One region of the Clostridium tanneri genome, then DNA from elsewhere that is predicted to be linked to it. Evidence: riboswitches for the same ligand, from Rfam matches in the RefSeq annotation. Region 1 holds a riboswitch; the other holds the start of a gene.
What was found. A riboswitch is a leader RNA that binds a small molecule or an ion and turns the genes downstream of it on or off. The one in region 1 is predicted to bind glycine.
Positions count from the first base shown of each region.

Region 1 (4,438 bases):
TGGAATAATATAACTTAAGGAAGTTAGTGTTCTACAAAGCAAAAATTTTCAGGAAAAAATATATTTACAATCTGAAATCCGAAACATGAGTTATAAAATATAGGAATAAGGTCTATATGTACTTTACTATTAGAATATTATAGAGTAATATATTTAATGAAGTTTTTCAAATAGTTAGAAATCCTCCTTGCTATAGGAGGAATTTATTTCTTAATTGCAAAGTACAAAGGAGGAAAAAACATTGAGTTTAAATATAGTATTATTCCAACCGGAAATACCACAAAATACAGGGAATATAGCAAGGACTTGTGTTCTTACCAACTCTAAATTACATTTAATAAAGCCTTTAGGATTCAGCTTGGATGAAAAGCAGGTAAGAAGAGCAGGACTTGATTACTGGCAGTACTTAGACCTTACAATATATGAGTCCTATGAGGAACTTAGGGAAAAATATAAGAATTCTACTTTTTATTTTTCAACTACTCACGCTAAAAATTTCTATCATCAAGTAGAATATAAGGAGGGGGACTTTGTAGTATTTGGGAGAGAATCCTCAGGTTTGCCAGAGGTAATAAGGGAAAGTGATCCTGAGAGGTGTATAAAAGTACCAATGATAAATACTACTACTCGTTCTTTAAATTTATCTAACACCGTATCTATAGTTGCATATGAGGCACTGAGGCAGATGGATTTCCCTAATATGAAATAAGTAGGAAGGTTGTGAAGTGATGGAAAAGGTAAAGATAATAACAGATAGCACCGCAGACCTGCCAGACTATATTATAAAAAAGCATGATATAGAGGTACTCCCGCTTTTAGTTAGTATTAATGAGGAAAGCTATAAGGATGGAATAGATATAAACACCCATACCCTTTTAGCTAAAATGGCAAGCTCAGATACATTTCCAAAAACAGCTCAGGTAATACCTCAAAGATTTATAGAATGCTATAAAAAATATATAGATATGGGATATAAGGTAGTTTCCATTCACCTCTCCTCAAAAATGAGCGGAACATATCAATCAGCTTGTATTGCGAAAGAAACGCTGGAAACAGAAAATATAGTTGTCATAGATAGTTTAAATGTCACATCAGGATTAGGGCTCTTAGTGCTAAAGGCTGCTAAGTTGAAAGATATGGGACTTAATATAGAAGAAATAGAAAAAGAACTGTTAAAGATAATACCTCATATAAAAAGTGCGTTGGTTTTTAATAGTTTGGACAACCTCGTTAAAGGTGGGAGGTTGTCCAAAACAGCAGGAATTATAGGAAATATATTAAGTATAAAACCTATATTAGCGGTAGAAAATGGAGAAATGGTTGTTATTGATAAGGTTCGTGGAAGTAAGAAAGCTATAAGGGCTATTTTAGATTATGGAGATAAAAAGGGAATAAAACAAGGAGAAGATGTTATACTGTTAGAAATAGCTAGTAAGGATGTTAGTTCATTAAGAGAAGAGTTGAAGCTTAGGGGAAATGCTTTTATTGAATGCGAAGTTGGGTGTGTAGTTGGAGTTCATGCTGGACCAGATGCCTGTGGCATATTCTTTGTAGAAGATTTTTAAATCACTTTTATTCGGTAACTAGGGTCAATAGAGGTAAAAACTCATCTGACTTAAGTTTCACTTCATCGACAGTCTAGGAAGCTCTTGTATATTAATTTATTAACAACATACTAAATTAGAATGAAGCTTACCTTATTGCTTTTGTTTAAAATTTGTTTAAAATAAGTTGACTGTAATAGGTGCGGCTTATTTTTTTTATCAATGATTGTTAAAAAATAGTTCATAATTCCACAACTGGGTTGTTAATGAATTATCAATGGTTGAATTGGGTCAAAATATAAAAACTTAAAAGAAAATGACGAAAATTGTATAAATTTAGATTATTAAGTTACAAATTAGCGTATTTTGTTAGAGTTCATTGAAAAAATATACATAAATTCATTTTTTAGTAACCATATTGGTAAATGATGGGTGATATTATCAGCAATTCGAATATGATTTATTAGAAAATGTAATAATTAATATTTCAGAAAAGTATAGAATTTTTGCACTTGATAATATATAATAATAAATGTAAACAATAACATAACAAAAACATAACAAAATTCAATAATGTTGGATGAAATTTTCGGGAGATTAAGTAGAAATGTTAACAATCAGTTAATGCGAATTTACTTAGTTATATATCTAAAAAAGTAATTTTAGGTATATGACATCCTTAAGTGGATAGCCGAAGGAGGAAGTACTATAAGCGAAATAGTATGAAGCTCTCAGGCAAAAGGACCGAAAATGGACAAGTCTCTGGAAAGCATATGCACCGAAGGAGTAAAACTCTCAGGTTAATAGACAGAGGTAAAGGCTGAAGGCTTTTATCTCTGTTTTTTTGTGTGTCTAGTTGGAAATATATGTATGGCGCTTAAAGCCTATAAAGGAGAGTTAGTATGATAGAACCTATAATAGTTGTAACAAATAATCCCATGAGCAAAGAGAATTTAAGCAGTAAATATGTAACTGAATTTATAGATGGGTCTACCATAGATGTATTTAAGAAGGTAAGAAGCTATATTCATAATGGTCATAAACTTCTTACTCATCCTTTAATGAGTAGTATAAAACCAAATGAGACGCCTTATAGAACAGTTATTATATCAAAAAATAGAGAAAAAGCTGTAGAGGTGGACTCCTTAAAGTACATAGAAGAAGGAATAAGTTCAACTGAAAAGTTCACTAATAAGTTTGGAATTCCTAATTGGAGTGAACAGGTTTTAGAAGACTTTCAGTTGATAGATTATGATTTAATCTATCATGCCTTATATTAATGTAGCTTAATAAAGATTATAGTTCACCCTTTTAAGTAGAATGTACAGGAATTGAAAAACTTATTGTTATCCTGTAAAATTAAGGTTTAGTCATAAGGGCGAATAGCTCTAAGCAAATTTTATCAGTAATAGTTTAATTAGAGATAGTAGGAGGTAATGAAAATGTCACACATTTACGACACTATAATAATCGGTGGTGGACCAGCAGGATTATCAGCAGGACTTTATGCTGCAAGATCAAGAATGGATACATTACTTATTGAAAGAGCTAAATTTGGAGGACAAACTTCAACTACAGATGAATTAGAAAACTATCCAGGATCAATAGAGAATTGTACAGGTCCAAGTCTTATCGAAAGAATGAGAAAGCAAGCAGAGGAGTTTGGAGTTAACTTCGGAAAAGATGATATCGCAGAGGTAGAATTAGAGGGCGATGTTAAGGTTGTAAAGGGAAAAAATGAAACTTACAGAGCAAAGACTATAATAGTAGCAACAGGAGCTACTCCAAGACTTGCAGGATTTAAACAAGAGCAAGAACTAAGAGCAAAGGGAGTATCATATTGTGCTACTTGTGATGCAGACTTCTTTACAGAACTAGATATTGCAGTTATCGGTGGAGGAGATTCAGCTATAACTGAAGCAATATATCTTACAAAGTTTGCTGAGAGTGTAACTATAATTCACAGAAGAGATTCTTTAAGAGCAGCTAAGTCATTACAAGAAAAGGCTTTTGCAAATCCTAAGATAAAATTCATCTGGGATTCAACTGTTGATGCAGCTTTAGGAGATGAAATATTAGAAGGTCTTGTAGTAAGAAACTTAAAGACTGGTGAAACTAGTGAATTAAAAGTAGATGGATGCTTCGTATTTGTTGGATATGACCCAATTTCCCAATTGTTCGATGGACAATTAGAAATGGAAGGCGGATATATCGTAACAGATGAAGACATGAGAACAAACATGTCTGGAGTATTTGCTGCAGGGGATGTAAGAAAGAAAACTTTAAGACAGGTTATAACTGCAGCAGCAGATGGAGCTATAGCTGCAACAGCTGCTGAGCATTATATAGCAGAACATAGTAAATAAAAATTGGTAGTAGGAGGATTTTGAAATGATAGAATTAAACAAAGAGAATTTTGAAGCTGAAGTTTTAACTTATACTGAAAAGCCAGTTTTCGTAGATTTCTGGGGAGATAAATGTGAAATATGTAAACAGCTTATGCCAGGAGTACATGACCTTGAAGGAAAATATGGTGACAAGATAAAGTTTGCTAGCTTAAACACAAGCACTGCAAGAAGACTAGCTATATCACAAAAGGTTCTTGGATTACCAACAATGATAATCTACAAGGATGGAGAAAAGGCAACTTCAATAACTGCAGATAAAATTGCTTCATTAGATGATATAGAAGGATTTATAAAAGCTTACTACGAAACACTTTAATAGTTACTAATTAATAGTAGAGAGTTGGCAGTTTGCAAAATAAGTTAACTAAACAGCAGACTCTATGCTATTAAATAATAAATAATTACTCATAAACCTAGAAAATTGTATTAAATATTGATTGGGAGTTAAATACTTAACTCTCAATCCAAATAAATTTGGAGGTGAAC
Region 1 is NZ_JARUJP010000005.1:137,024-141,461, forward strand. Features, by position in the region: gene P8V03_RS06175 (tRNA (cytidine(34)-2'-O)-methyltransferase) at 242-709, shown strand; gene P8V03_RS06180 (DegV family protein) at 729-1,565, shown strand; glycine riboswitch at 2,199-2,301, shown strand; glycine riboswitch at 2,305-2,357, shown strand; gene P8V03_RS06185 (GrdX family protein) at 2,447-2,824, shown strand; gene trxB (thioredoxin-disulfide reductase) at 2,987-3,910, shown strand; gene P8V03_RS06195 (thioredoxin family protein) at 3,936-4,268, shown strand.

Region 2 (4,438 bases), on a different contig from region 1:
AATCCTGATAAACAGCATTATAGGTGCTCATTTCATTGAATTTGTCAACATCGAAAAGAGACTTGGTGATATTGTCCTTAAAGGAGTAAAGATAATTAAAGTAGTATCCACCGCTGCCTCCTGATGCGATAGACAAAAGCACTTGAGGAACTTTGTCCTCTGTAAATTTTCCGATGAATAAGGTTGGAGAATAACCATCATTATTCTCTGGTTTTACTACTATATCCGCAGCCGCTTTTTTATTTTTTATAGTAAGAGTTATGTCTTCAATAAAACCGTTTTCTCCATAAGGTTTTTTACCGGTGAGGGTGAGTGTTTCAAGAACTCCGTCACCATCTACGTCTGCGTATTTAGTTTGTAGTACATATACTTTGTCCGTTTGAAGCTCTTTAGGTATTCTGGTAAACATGAAAATCTCCTATTATTATTGCTATATACTATAGTATTCAAAAATAGGAAAAAGGTAAACAAATTATAGTAAATATGAGGGAAATGGAAATAGGTTAAAATAAGTTATTGTTTATGTTAATATATAAACTGAGATTGTTTGACAATTTTAAAAAATATATGCTGAAGTTAAAGATGAAAGGATAGAGTTATGAAAATAGAAAGAATAAGTAAAAGTACTACTATGTTTACCTTCGATAGTATCGAAAACTACTTAACCAGTGTTTTTTTAATAGAAAAGAAATCAAAAAACTATCTTATAGATACCTTCTGCGGTCCAGGCAGTATGGAAGCAATTATAAATCAATTAAACAGTAAAAAAGAAACAGTAGTAATTAATACTCACTTCCATTGGGATCATATATGGGGAAATTGTAGCTTTAAAGGAAGTAATATAATTGGTCATAGGCTTTGTAGAAAGCTATCAGATGAGTTATGGGAAGAACAAATAAATAAAAATACTAAGTATATTGATGGAAAAGTAGAAAAGCTCTTGCCCAATATAACCTTTGAAGAAAAAATTATCTTTGAAGAAGATGGTATAGAATTATTCTACAGCCCTGGTCACACAGTAGATAGTATCTCCATATTTGACCGGGAAGAGAAAGTACTATATGTAGGAGATAACTTAGAAAGACCTATAGTATATGTAGAAAGTGAGGACGTTTCTACATATGTTAAAACTTTAGAAAACTATTTAAAGTACAATGCTAAAAAAATTGTAGCCAGTCATACTTCAAATTTATCAGAAGAAGATATATTTAGTACCATTAGCTATTTAAAAGATCTAATGGAAGGGAAAAAAGTAGACTTTGAATCAGAATATACAAGGACTGTACATAAACAAAATATGGATATGATATATAAAAATTAATTATTTAGTATAAAAAATCTCAGCACATTCATTTTGGATTATTATATTATACATGGTGAAAATTTTAAAATGTAATAAAGGGTGTTAATATTCTAACTATTCTTGAAAATGAAAAAATTGGTAAGTATAATAAAGGTATAATAAAAAAACTTCGGATGACTATAGCGTGAGATAACATTTGTTAACCGAAGGAGCAATAGTATAGTTCCACGGCTATATTAGAAACTCTCAGGTAAAATTAGCGCTGTAGGACGAAACTCTGGAAAGGCTGTTTGAATACAGAACCGATGGTGCAAGACATAGTTTGTGTCGAGACTCTCAGGTAAAGTTACAGAGGATATGTGGGTTAAATTAAGCTTTAACATTCATATCCTCTTTTTGTCATGGAAAAAAATATTAGGGGGGCATTAAAAATATGGAACAATTGAAAAAAACTCCATTAATTGATTCTTATGAAAAATATGGAGGAAAAATAATAGACTTTGCAGGCTGGGCACTGCCTGTACAATATGAGGGAATAATACAGGAACATGAAGCAGTACGTACAAAGGCAGGATTATTCGATGTTTCCCATATGGGTGAGGTAGAAGTAATTGGGGAAGATGCATTTAGTTTTGTGCAAAATTTAGTAACTAATGATGTAAAGGCTCTTGTAGATAACCAAGTTTTATATACACCTGTTTGTTATCCTGACGGAGGAATTGTAGATGATATATTAGTGTACAGGTTTAATGAAAAACATTTTTTCTTAGTAATAAATGCAGGAAATATTGAAAAGGACTTTCAGTGGATGGTTGAGAACAAAGGCAAATTTAATGTAGAACTTAATAATATATCTCCTTCAGTGGTTCAGCTTGCAATTCAGGGTCCAAAGGCTGAAGAAATACTTCAAAAGCTTGTAGATACAAGTTTACAGGAGATCAAATTCTTTTTCTGTAAGAGGAATGTTTCAATTGAAGGGATAAAATGTTTAGTTTCTAGAACAGGCTATACTGGGGAAGATGGTTTTGAAATTTATACCTCCTCAGAAAAGGCAGTATCCTTATGGGATAAAATATTGGAAACTGGAAAAGAAGATGGATTAAAGCCTGCAGGTTTAGGCTGCAGAGATACCTTAAGATTTGAGGTAAACTTACCGTTATACGGAAATGAGTTATTGGATACAATAACCCCTCTGGAAGCAGGATTAGATTTCTTCGTTAGGCTGGATAAGGAAAACTTTATAGGGAAAGATGCCCTTGTGAAACAAAAAGAAGAAGGTTTAAAGAGAAAAATAGTTGGCTTTGAAATGAAGGATAGAGGTATTCCTAGACATGGCTATGAAGTTTTCGTCGGTGATAAGAAAATAGGTCAAGTTACTACCGGTTATCTGTCACCATCGTTGAAAAAGAATATAGGACTTGCTTTAATCGATTATGATTATTCTAATTTAGGAACCACAATCTTTATAAAGGTCAGAAATAAGCTTAGTGAAGCTGTGGTAGTTAGTAAAAAATTTTATAAAAAGAATTACAATAAATAATTTAAGGGGGATTTAAATATGAAGGTTTTAAAGGAATTACTTTATAGTAAGGATCATGAATGGGTAAAGGTTGAAGGAGATAAGGCTTATATAGGAATCACTGACTATGCACAGGATTCCTTAGGAGATATAGTTTTCGTTGAACTTCCGCAGGTAGGTGCAGAATTATCTAAGGAAGATACTTTTGGAGTTGTTGAATCGGTAAAAGCAGCATCAGATTTGTATACACCAGTAAGCGGAAAAGTGATTCAAATAAATGATAATTTAGTAGATAGTCCAGAAGCAGTAAATGAAGATGCTTTTGGAAATTGGATGATAGTTATTGAACTTAATGATAAGTTAGAGCTTGAGGGATTATTAAATTCAGAAGAATATAAAAAAGTATGTGGTTAGGAGGTGTAAATATGCATCCATATTTACCTTTGACAGTGGAGGATAAAGAATCAATGCTAAAATCCATAGGAATTAACTCAATAGATGATTTATTTGAGGATATTCCAAAGGAAGTTCGTCTAAGTAAAGGATTAAATATTAATCCTTCTATGTCAGAGATTGAAGTAGAAAATTACATGAATAAGTTAGCTAATTTAAATAAAAACTGTGAAGAGCTAGTTTGCTTTTTAGGTGCTGGGGCTTATGACCACTATATACCTTCAATAATTAAACACTTAGTAGGAAGATCTGAGTTTTATACTGCCTATACACCTTATCAAGCAGAGATAAGTCAGGGAACACTGCAGACAATATTTGAATATCAGAGTATGATAGCTAACCTTACAGGAATGGACGCAGCTAATGCGTCTATGTATGATGGAGCAACAGCAGCTGTAGAAGCTGCACAAATGGCTGTGGATACAACAAAAAGAAAGAATATTATTGTGTCTACTGCTGTTCATCCAGAAATAAGGAAGGTATTAAAAACTTACTGTAAATTTAAAAATCAAAAGGTAATAGAAATAGAGGAATTAGGGGGAGCTACTGATATAGAAAAGCTTAAAGCTGAACTTAATAAAGATGCAGCAGCCTTTATAGTCCAAACACCAAATTTCTTTGGAATAATTGAAGAATTGTCAGAAATAGAAAGGGTTGTACATGAAAATAAATCACTGCTAATTGTGTCTTGTGATCCTATTTCTCTAGGAATATTGAAAAATCCAGGAGAATACGGGGTGGATATAGCAGTAGGCGACGGTCAATCTCTCGGCAATAATTTAAACTATGGAGGACCTTATTTGGGGTTCCTTGCTACAACTAAAAAACACCTTAGAAAAATTCCAGGAAGAATTGTAGGGGAAACTACAGACAAGGATGGTAAAAGAGGGTTTGTTTTGACTATGCAGGCAAGGGAGCAGCATATAAGAAGGGAGAAAGCTTCTTCAAATATTTGCTCCAATCAAGCTCTCAATGCTTTAGCTGCATTAATATATTTAACAACCCTAGGTAAGCAGGGGTTAAGAGAAGTGGCAGAGCAATGTATACAGAAATCCCACTATGCTTTTAATGAGATAACAAAGAGCGAAAAATATAAACCAGTATTTAACAAGCCTTTCTTTAAAGAATTTGCAGTTTATACTAATAGTTCTGTGAAATATACT
Region 2 is NZ_JARUJP010000018.1:57,991-62,428, reverse strand. Features, by position in the region: gene P8V03_RS14375 (hypothetical protein) at 1-409, opposite strand, end outside; gene P8V03_RS14370 (MBL fold metallo-hydrolase) at 599-1,321, shown strand; glycine riboswitch at 1,571-1,665, shown strand; gene gcvT (glycine cleavage system aminomethyltransferase GcvT) at 1,737-2,843, shown strand; gene gcvH (glycine cleavage system protein GcvH) at 2,862-3,236, shown strand; gene gcvPA (aminomethyl-transferring glycine dehydrogenase subunit GcvPA) at 3,248-4,438, shown strand, end outside.
Region 2: another riboswitch for glycine. It lies ahead of gcvT (glycine cleavage system aminomethyltransferase GcvT); the one in region 1 lies ahead of P8V03_RS06185 (GrdX family protein).